3 linked regions of the Ruficoccus amylovorans genome follow. The protein of the gene in region 2 interacts with the protein of the main gene of each other region in a pairwise test. Links are inferred from orthologs where the notes say so. Each region holds a gene or a part of one and is shown on either strand. Other genes may lie near its edges.

The links.
Region 1: the proteins of rlmB (region 2) and H5P28_RS02575 interact in binary tests that used the Escherichia coli proteins (3 or more experiments, as listed by UniProt). The link is inferred for Ruficoccus amylovorans from one-to-one orthologs.
Region 3: the proteins of rlmB (region 2) and tsaE interact in binary tests that used the Escherichia coli proteins (3 or more experiments, as listed by UniProt). The link is inferred for Ruficoccus amylovorans from one-to-one orthologs.

What each region holds. Positions count from the first base shown.
Region 1 is NZ_JACHVB010000012.1:350,531-353,558, reverse strand. The notes cover bases 152-3,028. They hold H5P28_RS02575 (NAD(P)H-hydrate dehydratase), read right to left. Parts: upstream 2,420-3,028; coding sequence 884-2,419; downstream 152-883. Other genes in these bases: H5P28_RS02565 (pyridoxine 5'-phosphate synthase), read right to left, coding at 2,883-3,028; acpS (holo-ACP synthase), read right to left, coding at 2,473-2,886; dprA (DNA-processing protein DprA), read right to left, coding at 152-839. Outside these bases: more of dprA, read right to left, coding at 1-151. UniProt on the Escherichia coli protein: Bifunctional enzyme that catalyzes the epimerization of the S- and R-forms of NAD(P)HX and the dehydration of the S-form of NAD(P)HX at the expense of ADP, which is converted to AMP.
Region 2 is NZ_JACHVB010000063.1:135,903-138,969, forward strand. Bases 101-3,016 are described here. They hold rlmB (23S rRNA (guanosine(2251)-2'-O)-methyltransferase RlmB), read right to left. Parts: upstream 1,889-3,016; coding sequence 1,313-1,888; downstream 101-1,312. Other genes in these bases: H5P28_RS18465 (TVP38/TMEM64 family protein), read right to left, coding at 101-264; H5P28_RS18470 (glycosyltransferase family 2 protein), read left to right, coding at 417-1,142; H5P28_RS18480 (beta-ketoacyl-[acyl-carrier-protein] synthase family protein), read right to left, coding at 2,018-3,016. Outside these bases: more of H5P28_RS18465, read right to left, coding at 1-100; more of H5P28_RS18480, read right to left, coding at 3,017-3,067. UniProt on the Escherichia coli protein: Specifically methylates the ribose of guanosine 2251 in 23S rRNA.
Region 3 is NZ_JACHVB010000034.1:149,891-153,041, forward strand. What follows is about bases 65-3,064. They hold tsaE (tRNA (adenosine(37)-N6)-threonylcarbamoyltransferase complex ATPase subunit type 1 TsaE), read right to left. Parts: upstream 1,793-3,064; coding sequence 1,337-1,792; downstream 65-1,336. Other genes in these bases: H5P28_RS11180 (hypothetical protein), read left to right, coding at 65-1,102; H5P28_RS11190 (thiamine-phosphate kinase), read right to left, coding at 1,789-2,766; H5P28_RS11195 (CPBP family intramembrane glutamic endopeptidase), read right to left, coding at 2,763-3,064. In the rest of the region: more of H5P28_RS11180, read left to right, coding at 1-64; more of H5P28_RS11195, read right to left, coding at 3,065-3,151. UniProt on the Escherichia coli protein: Required for the formation of a threonylcarbamoyl group on adenosine at position 37 (t(6)A37) in tRNAs that read codons beginning with adenine.

The sequences.
Region 1 (3,028 bases), on a different replicon or contig from region 2:
AACGTAGCCCCGTCGCGGATCAACTGGTGGCAACCGCGGCTGGAGGGCTGGTCGATGCGTCCCGGCACGGCGAAGACCTGCCGGTTCTGCTCGGCGGCAAAGCGGGCGGTAATCATGCTGCCGCCGCTGGCGTCGCTCTCCACCACGATGACCGCCAGGCTCATGCCCGAGAGCAGGCGGTTGCGCATGGGAAAGGTGCTCTTGGTGGCGCGGGTGCCGAGCCGGAACTCGGAAAAAATCGCCCCGGATTTTTCCAGGCGGCGGTACAGGTCGATGTTTTCAGGCGGGTAAATAATGTCCAGCCCGCAACCGAGCACGGCCACGGTCGGCCCTCCGGCCTCCAGCGCACCCTCATGGGCGGCGGTGTCGATCCCCCTGGCCAACCCGCTGGCCACGCAGATGCCCAGCCGGGCGAGGTCGGCGGCGAGGCGGCGGGCCACCCCCTGCCCGTAGAGCGTGGTATGGCGGCTGCCGACAATGGCCACGGTCTTGCGGCCTACTCGCAGCGGCCCCTTGGTGTAGAGGCCGATGGGCGGGTCGTAGATTTCCTTCAGCAACGGCGGGTACTCCACGCTGCCCGTATGGATAAAGTTCACCCCGCCGCGAGCCAGTTTTTCCTCCTCTTTGGCCAGATCGAAATGCGAGCGCCAGTTGGCAATCGTGGATGCCATCTCCGGCCCCACTCCCTGCACCTGCCGCAGCGCCGACACGCCCGCCGCCAGCACCGACCTGGGATCTTCGCCAAAATGATCGAACAGCCGACGCAGCGTGACCGGGCCGACGCCGGAGAGGCCGTTGAGCACGAGCGTGGCCTGCGTGGGCGTCAGTTCCTTGTCCATCCGTTGCGTTGTCCTAAAGTGTTAAAAAGTAAACCAACCCGCCCCTAAGCCTCCCGCAGGGCCGGGCCGAAGTGCTCCAGCAACTCCGTGGTGTGCACGGCAATCTGGCCACGGGTACGGGCGAGATGGTCGGCGGCGAGGCCGTGCCAGAGCACCGCCCGGCAGGCCGGCTCGAAGGGCGCGCGCGGCTGCTGGGCGACGAGGCCACCCATCAACCCCGCCAGCATGTCGCCGCTGCCGCCCCGGGCCAGGACCGGTCCGCCCCGCGTACTGAGCGCGACCTGCGAGCCGTCGCACACGCGGGTATGCGGGCCTTTCAGAGCCGTGACCACGCGGTGCTTTTGGCAAAAATCCACCAGCGCCTCCCGCGAATACTCCGCGCTCTGCCGCCCGGCCAGCCGCATAAATTCGCCCATGTGCGGAGTCAGCACAACGCCCCCCGCCGAGGCCGGGCGGCTGGCGGCGGCCAGCGCCGTCTCCGGCTGGAGCGCATCGGCGTCGATGACCAGCGGCAGCTCGACCTCGCGCACCAGGTCGCGGACCAGTTGCAGGGTTTCCGGTTCGCGGCCGATGCCGGAGCCACAGAGCACCGCGTCGGCGCGGGAAAGACGTTCGCGCAGCAGGTGCCAGCCCTCCAGGGCCAGTCCGCCCTCGGGCGTTTCCGGCCAGGGCACCCACATGGCCTCAGGCACGGCGGCGGCGTACTGCGCGGCCAGCGACTCGGGCGCGAAGGCCGTGAGCAGGCCGACGCCGGAGCTGAGCGCGGCCTTGACGCTCATCAGCAGCGCCCCCGGAAAGGAGCGCGAGCCGCTGAGCACAAAGAGGTGGCCGAAGGTGCGCTTGTCGCAGCGCGGCGGGCGCAGCCCGCCCTGGCTCTGCAAGGCGGCGTCGGGCAGGATGTTCTCCGCGAACGAGCGCGGCCCCTCGTAGGGCAGTTGGAAAAACCCGATGTCCAGGTAGCGGATGCGACCGCATTTGTCCGCATGGGCTGGGTCGAAAAGCGGGCTCTTGGCGATGCCGGTGGCGTAAGTGAAGTCCGCCTGAAAGGCGTCCGCGTCACCGAGGCCGCTGGGCAGGTCCACCGCCGCGCGGAAGCGGATGCCCCGGCGGGCGTTGACCTCCGCCAGCAGATCGGCCAGATCGGACTTCAGTGGCGGACGGAACTGCATCCCGAGCAGCCCGTCGAGCGCGATGTCGTAGGCTTCCTGCCGGTAGGTCAGCTCATTGCAGAGGCTGGCGCGGGAGGATTTCAAAAGCTCGTCAAAGGCGCGGCGGGTCAGGCTGCGCAGCTCCTTTTTATCGGCCCGCAGCAACAGGTGCACCTCGGCCCCACTGTGGCGCTTGAGGATCTCGTCCGCCGCCAGCAGCGCGTCGCCGCCGTTGTGTCCCTTGCCCACCAGCGCGAGCACACGCAGGCGCGAGGGCACCTCGGCCAGCTCGCCGAAGTCCTGCAACACCGCCCGGCCCACGGCACGCCCGGCGTTGTTCATGGCCGTCCATTGCTGCTCACGCCCCGGCAAGAGCGTGCGCTCGAAATCGAGGGATTCGTCGGTCGAGAGAATGGGATGGGCGATGGGCATGGCGGATCGGGGGTCGGGAGTTCGAGGATGGCTTTTTTGAAAAAAGACGTCGGTCAACCGGGACGTCGCACGATGAGGACGAACGCCTGGGCCAGAGTCGAGGTATGAGTCAGGGAAAGGAGGACGTTGGTTCCGCCCACGGCCTCCAGCAGGGCCTGCCCTTTAGCGTCCAGACGGGCCAGCGGCTGGGAGCGCTCCCCGTGCTCGACGCTGAGCGAGGTGAACGCGAACTCCGCTCCGATGCCGGTCGAGAAAGCCTTCGAGAGCGCCTCCTTGGCGGCGAAACGGGCGGCCAGATGGGGATACGGATTGCGGTGGTCGAGGCAGTAGGCCTGCTCAACGGCGGTAAAAACCCGGTCGAGGAAGCGCTCGCCGTGGCGCTGGTGGGAAGCGCGGATGCGCTCGACATCCACCAGGTCCGTCCCAACCCCGAGCACGAAGCCGCCTTCCTCCAGCCGGATGTTCATCGCAGCACGCCGTTCATGAGGGCCTTCATCTCGCGCACGGCCTCGGTGATCCCCGTGTAGAGCGCGCGGCTGATGATGCTGTGGCCGATGTTCATCTCGTGCAGGTGCGGCAGTTCGCGCACCATGCGGATGTTAACGTAGT
Region 2 (3,067 bases):
AAAGACAAAAATATCCGCTGGCAGACAGAAAAGCGAGGCCAGCAGAAAGACCGTACAAAAGATGGCCGGCATCCACGCGCCCTGATCGCGCATCCAGGTCTCGATTTGCGGAATATCCGCCTCCAGCGACTTCCCCAGCAACACGACTCCCACAATGGCCACAGTGATGATCAACCCGCGCACCAGCAACGTTCGCCAATGCTGGCGCGCATGCAGAGAGACTTTTGCCGCGGCATCCAGATGCCGTCCGAGAAAGCGATGCATAAGGACGGATTATCCGGCAAAAAATACGGCCTTCAAGCGCGAAACCCGGTATCACACCGTGAAAAAGCGTGGCGTGCGCTTCCACAGCTTAGAAGGGGAACCGGCTCTCCCGTCTTGCCAAAAGGCAACCGCCTATTTTTACTGGGCGCAGTATGATCCTGAGCGTTGTTGTCCCCTGCTATAACGAAGAAGATACGGTCTTGAAAATCCTGCGACGCGTTCAGGACAGCCCAGCCTTTTCAGAACACGATCTGGAGCTGATCGTCGTCGATGACTGCTCGACCGACGGCACGCTCGACATTCTCCGCGCCCAACCCGACGCCTACCACAAGCTCCTCCACCACGAAGCCAACCGCGGCAAGGGCGCGGCCCTGCGCACCGGCATCGCCGCCGCCACCGGAGACATCGTCATCATCCAGGACGCCGACCTCGAATATGACCCGCGCGACTACCCCACGCTCATTTCCCCCATCCTGCACCGCGGGGCGGATGTGGTCTTTGGCTCGCGCTTCCTGGGCGGCGGCCCGCACCGCGTGGTCTATTTCTGGCACATGCTCGGCAACCGCTTCCTGACCATGCTCTCGAACATGTTCACCAATATCAACCTCACCGACATGGAAACCTGCTACAAGGTTTGCCGCCGGGACATTATCCAGCAGTTCGAGATCGAGGAGGACCGCTTTGGTTTCGAGCCCGAGATCACCGCCAAACTCGCCCACTCCGGCTGCATCATTTACGAGGTCGGTATCAGCTACGACGGTCGCACCTACTCCGAGGGGAAGAAGATCGGCTGGCGCGACGGTGTCCGCGCCATCTACGCCATCCTTAAATACAACCTCTTCCGCAAACACCGGCGCTTTTACGGCTACGGCAGCTAGTGCCCTAAGTTGCAAACCCTCGGCATAATGATTGCGGACTTACGCAGCCCACACCCGCGGCAGGCATAGCCTGCACTTTCGATGCTAGCGCATCGCCTCTGTGTCCTTTGTGCTCTCTGTGGTTAAAACACAAGAATCCGAAGTTGTGAACCGATGGCGATCGGCCTTGATCAACCGGCGCTGTGCCGCTGGCGGACCGCCTCGAACAGGCAGATCCCGGCGGCGACGGACAGGTTGAGGCAATCAACGTGGCCGCACATGGGGATTTTGACCAGGAAGTCGCACTTGTCGGCGATGGACTTGCGCACCCCGAGATCCTCGCGCCCGAGCACGATGGCCAGCGGGCCTTTCATGTCCACCTCGTACAGGAGTTGCGACTCCTCGTCGCCGGTCCCGACGATCCACAGGCCGATTTCCTTCATCTTTTCAAGCGTGCGGTTGAGATTCTGCACCTGGATGTAGGGGACCTTGTCGGCCCCGCCGCAGGCGATGCGCCGGACGGTCTCGGTCAGCCCGACCGTGTGCTTCTGCGGGGCGATGACGAAGTCCACCCCGGCGGCGTCCGCGCTGCGCAGACAGGCGCCGAGGTTATGCGGGTCCTGCACGCCGTCGATCACCAGCACGAACGGATCTTCGGTTTCGCGCAGTTTGGCCAGGAACTGCTTCTCGTCCATCGGTTCGATGGCGATGCGGTCACTGGCGTGGGCGTTGTCGCGGCCATGTTGGCCGTAGCGGCGTTTGCTCATCTTTTTTTAAATTCGTAGATTTGAGGATGTGTAGATTCGTAAGCTCATCCATTCGCGTATTTCGGAGCCTACTGACTGGTAGATTTACGAATTTGCGAATGATTAAATCTACGAATTTGTAAAATCGGGCTAGGCCGATTTAAAGACCGTGACGACGTTGGCACCGCCAAAGCCGCTGCTGTTGGAAATCGCGACGCGGGGCCCCTTGTCGAGGGTTTCGCGGATGATGTTCAAGTCCTCACCTTCGGGGTCGAGGTCGGTGATGTGGGCCGAGCCGGGCGTGAAGCCTTCCTTCATCCCCAGGACCGTGAAGCCCGCCTCCATCGCGCTGGCCAGCGACAGGCCGTGGCCGGTGAGGGCCTTGGTGCTGGCAAGGGCCGGGCCGCCAGCGCCGAAGACCTTGCGAATCGCCTTCATCTCGGAAGTGTCGCCAATCGGCGTCGAGGTGGCGTGGGCGTTGATGTACTCGACCTCGGAAGCCGCCGTGCCGGTGGCCCTGAGGGCAAGTTCCATCGCGCGGGCCAGGCCGTCGCCCTCGGGATGCGAGATGGCGACATTGTACCCGTCGGACGCCTGCCCCCAGCCGCTGAAACGGGCATAGACGGGGGCGTTGCGGGCGGCGGCGCAGGCCTCGGATTCCAGCACGAGGGCGGTTGCCCCGCCGGTACCGACGAAGCCGTTGCGGGCCTTGTCAAAGGGACGCGAGCCGGGCGGTTCGGCATCAGGGCTGAGTGCGCGCATCGCCCCGAAGGGCAAGATCGTCTCCAGGTCGCCGTCCTCCGCGCCGATGACGATCACACGCTCCTGCCGCCCGAGGGCGATCTCGTCCCAGGCGTAGCCGAGCGCATGCCCGGAGGAGGCGCAGGCCGAGACAAAGCCCCCGGAGGAGCCGAGGATCTTGTGCAGGGCCACGAGGTTGAAAGACAGCGTACCCGTCACCGAGGAGACCACTCCCATCGGGCTGGCGCGGCGCAGGCCGCCCTTTTTCAGCCGCTCCATGTGGTGGGTGAGCAGGCGGACGGACCCGGCCGAGGATGTAAAAAGCCCCGTCTCCGGGTTGGAAATCTCCTCCGGCGTCAGTCCGGCATCCTCCACCGCCTGCACCAGCGCGCAGTGCGCGTAGAGCACGTGCGGGGCCATGCTGCGGAGCTGCTCACGCTTGAGAGCGTAGCGTTCGGG
Region 3 (3,151 bases), on a different replicon or contig from region 2:
CGAGGCGGTGAAGGACCAGGAAGTGATCGACGCGTGGCTGAAGAAGATGTCGCACGTGGTCCGCTACAAGGTGGTCTCTCCCCGCGAGGGCGAGCCCGAGTACCTGGACGGAGCCGAAGCGGCCAAGCACTTCCTGTTGGCCAAGCGGCGCAGCGAGGTTATCCGCGAGTCCGAGCAGGTGCGCCTCTCGGGCAAGAGCGTGGATCTGCTTCCGGACGGACCGATTGCGCGTTCGATCAAGGCGGTGCTCGATCGCCAACTGCGTTTCCCGCTCGACACGGCGAACAACCTGCGCGGTCGCCTGCGCCGGATGAACTTCACCATCTACAAGCGCGGTTCCAAGGGCGTTTCCTACGTCTGCGCGGTCAAGCGCTCCTTCCGCGACAGTAACACGCGCTTCTCCGAGTCCTTGCAGGAACTGATCGATTTCATTGAGAACCACCAGAACATCAACGTTTCCACCCTGCCGGAAACTTTTCTGGGGATTACGTTGGAAAAGGGCGGCGAGCAGCCGCTGCCGCCGGAAAAGGCTCCAGCCATCGACAAGGTATCGGAGGAGGAAGCTGCCCGGATCGTCGAGGCCCACGAGAAAAACCGACTGGCCGAGCAGGAGGAATCCGGTGAGGCTGAGCAGGAGGAATCCGGTGAGGCTGAGCAGGAATCTGGCGACACCGCAGACAAAGCGTCAGAACCCGCCCCTGTCGTGCGGAAGCAAAGTCTCAGCGCCGAGGAAAAGCAGGTGCACCAGCTTTTTGCGGATTTGCGCTGGCTGGTGAGCGAGGGGTATGTGACCGAGTTTGGTGATGGAAAGCTTTTCGCCAATCCGCCGGTGGCCGTGGCTCCCAAGCCGTCTGCCTCGGAGGCTGCCGAGGCCGTCACTGCCGCAGCAGAAGATAGCGGTTCGCCCAAAGAGGGGTCCTCGACGTCCGAGAATCCTGACGCTTCAAAGACGGAGGAAGCTGCGCAGGCTGCCTCATCTGAGCCGGAAGCCGCCTCGGATGCCGGGCCTGCGGCTGAGGAAGTTCCTGCTGTGGCGGAAGCTACCGCCGAGGCTGCCCCTGAGGTGGTGGAACCGGAAGCATCGGAAAAGCCGAAGGAGTAACATCGCTTTCAAACGGTCTTGATAAAGCCAGGGCTCGAACAGGCAGGCCGGAAAGTGCGGCAAGTCTGTCCGGAGGCGTGGCCTTCCGCACTCCCTGTCCTTCCGGTTAAAAAAGTAATCGAATTTGACGGTTCCCGTTCTTGCGAAGAAACGAAGTTTCGTCTCAAAAGTTTTTGGGGAAGAGCGCGAGAGGGTGTTCTTTTTCAAAAACACCCTCTCGCATAATCCTCAAAGCTACCTGGAATCGCTTTCGAGTCGGATCAGGCGCTCGTTTTCGCCTTCGAAACTGAAGTGTAGCCGCCAGGCCCGGCGCAGCCATTCGGGTGAAAAGCGTTCCGGCCACTCGACGGCGAGCAGCCAGGGGGATTCCAGCAAGTCCTCCAGCATGAGGCCTTCGGCTTCGTCGGCCTGCTCCAGCCGGTAGGCGTCGAGGTGGACGAGCTGTCGCCGGCCCCGATAGAGGTTGTAAATGTTGTAGGTCGGGCTGGTGACGGGGCGGGTGATGCCTAGTCCGGTCGCCAGGCCGCTGATAAAGGTGGTTTTGCCGGTGCCGAGGTTGCCGTGCAGGGCGAGAACGGTGTCATCGGGCAGGCAATCGGCCAGTTCCTGACCAAGCTGGCGGGTCGCGTCGCTGCCGGAGGTGAGCACCCCCATGCGCAGCCGGTGGAGAAATGCCGCTTGCCCGCTCATTGTCCGCTCAAGTGCTGATAACCACCGCGGGGGAAGAGGATATTTCCGTTGGCGGCGTCGGTGAGATGGCCGTCGGTTTCGGGGCTGGCGTCGGCGAACTTGCCGATCAGGGTTAGAGGCAGGTCAAAATCGCGGCTCCAGGCTTCAAGGAGGGGGGAAAGGTCGGCCTGGCCGTCGAGGATGACGAGCAGTTCGTAGTCCTCGCCGTCGCAGCAGGCGTGGTAAAGCGGGCTTTGCCCGGAGCGTTCGGCCATGCGACCGGCGGCTTCGTCGAGCGGGACCGATGCGGTGTCGAGACGGGCGCAGGCCTGAGGCGGAAGCATAGCCGGGAGATCCTTGGCCAGGCCGTCCGTCAGGTCCATCATGGCCTTGACTTCGGGGCGGGCGGCCAGCCATTGGCCCTCGGTCAGGCGGGGGATGAAGGCGGCGTGCTTACCCAGCAGGCTACCGCCGAGATGCCCTGTGACCGCGACCCGGTCGCCGGGCTGCCCGCCGAGGCGCTGCACCGGGCGGGAAGCCTCGCCGTAGAGGGTGAGCGTGGCCGCGAAGGTGCGTCCTTCGGCTGAGCAGATATCGCCGCCCACGATGTGCGTTTTATAGGTCAGACTGGAGACTTTCAGGCCCTCGAAAAAGCGCTCCAGCCAGGTCATGGAGAGGTTGGCGGAGAGCATGAGGCCGAGCACGGCGGCGTGCGGACGCCCGCCCATGGCGGCAATGTCGGAGAGGTTGCGCTTGAGCAGCTTGGCGGCGACCTGCTCGGGCGGGAGGGAGTCGTCGAAGTGTTTGCCATAGACCACCGGGTCGATGGTCAGCAGTGGAGAGCCCTGCACGGCGGGAAGCACGGCGCAATCGTCGCCTATGCCCGCCGGCGGCGGGGGAGTGGCCCGCCCGAGCCAGTTGTGGATGCAACTGATGAGGGTGGTTTCGTTCAGGCTGCCGACACTTTGGGCCAGACTATGAGAGAAAGGAGTCATGCCGGAGAGGTTTGTACGATTTGGGGAGCGATCGAGATGAGCAGAAGCGTGTTCAGGTTAAAACAGGCGTGGAAGCAAATGGGGACCAGGATAGAGCCGGTGCGTTCGTAGGCGCGGCCCAGCAGCATGGCCAGTAGAAACAACGGCACAAACTGGAGCAGGTTAAGATGCATCAAGGCAAAGAAGAACGAGCTGCCTGTCAATGCCAGCAACGGGTGAAGCCGGCCTTTGAGGAAGCGGTACAGCGCCCCGCGGAAGACCAGTTCCTCGACCACGGGGGCAACGATCCCGGCCATGAGCACGACCAGCGCCCATTCTTCCCAGCCTTTGAGCGCGGTCAACTGCTCGACCAGCGGCTGGTGGGGCGTCTCGATGCCCCAGCCCT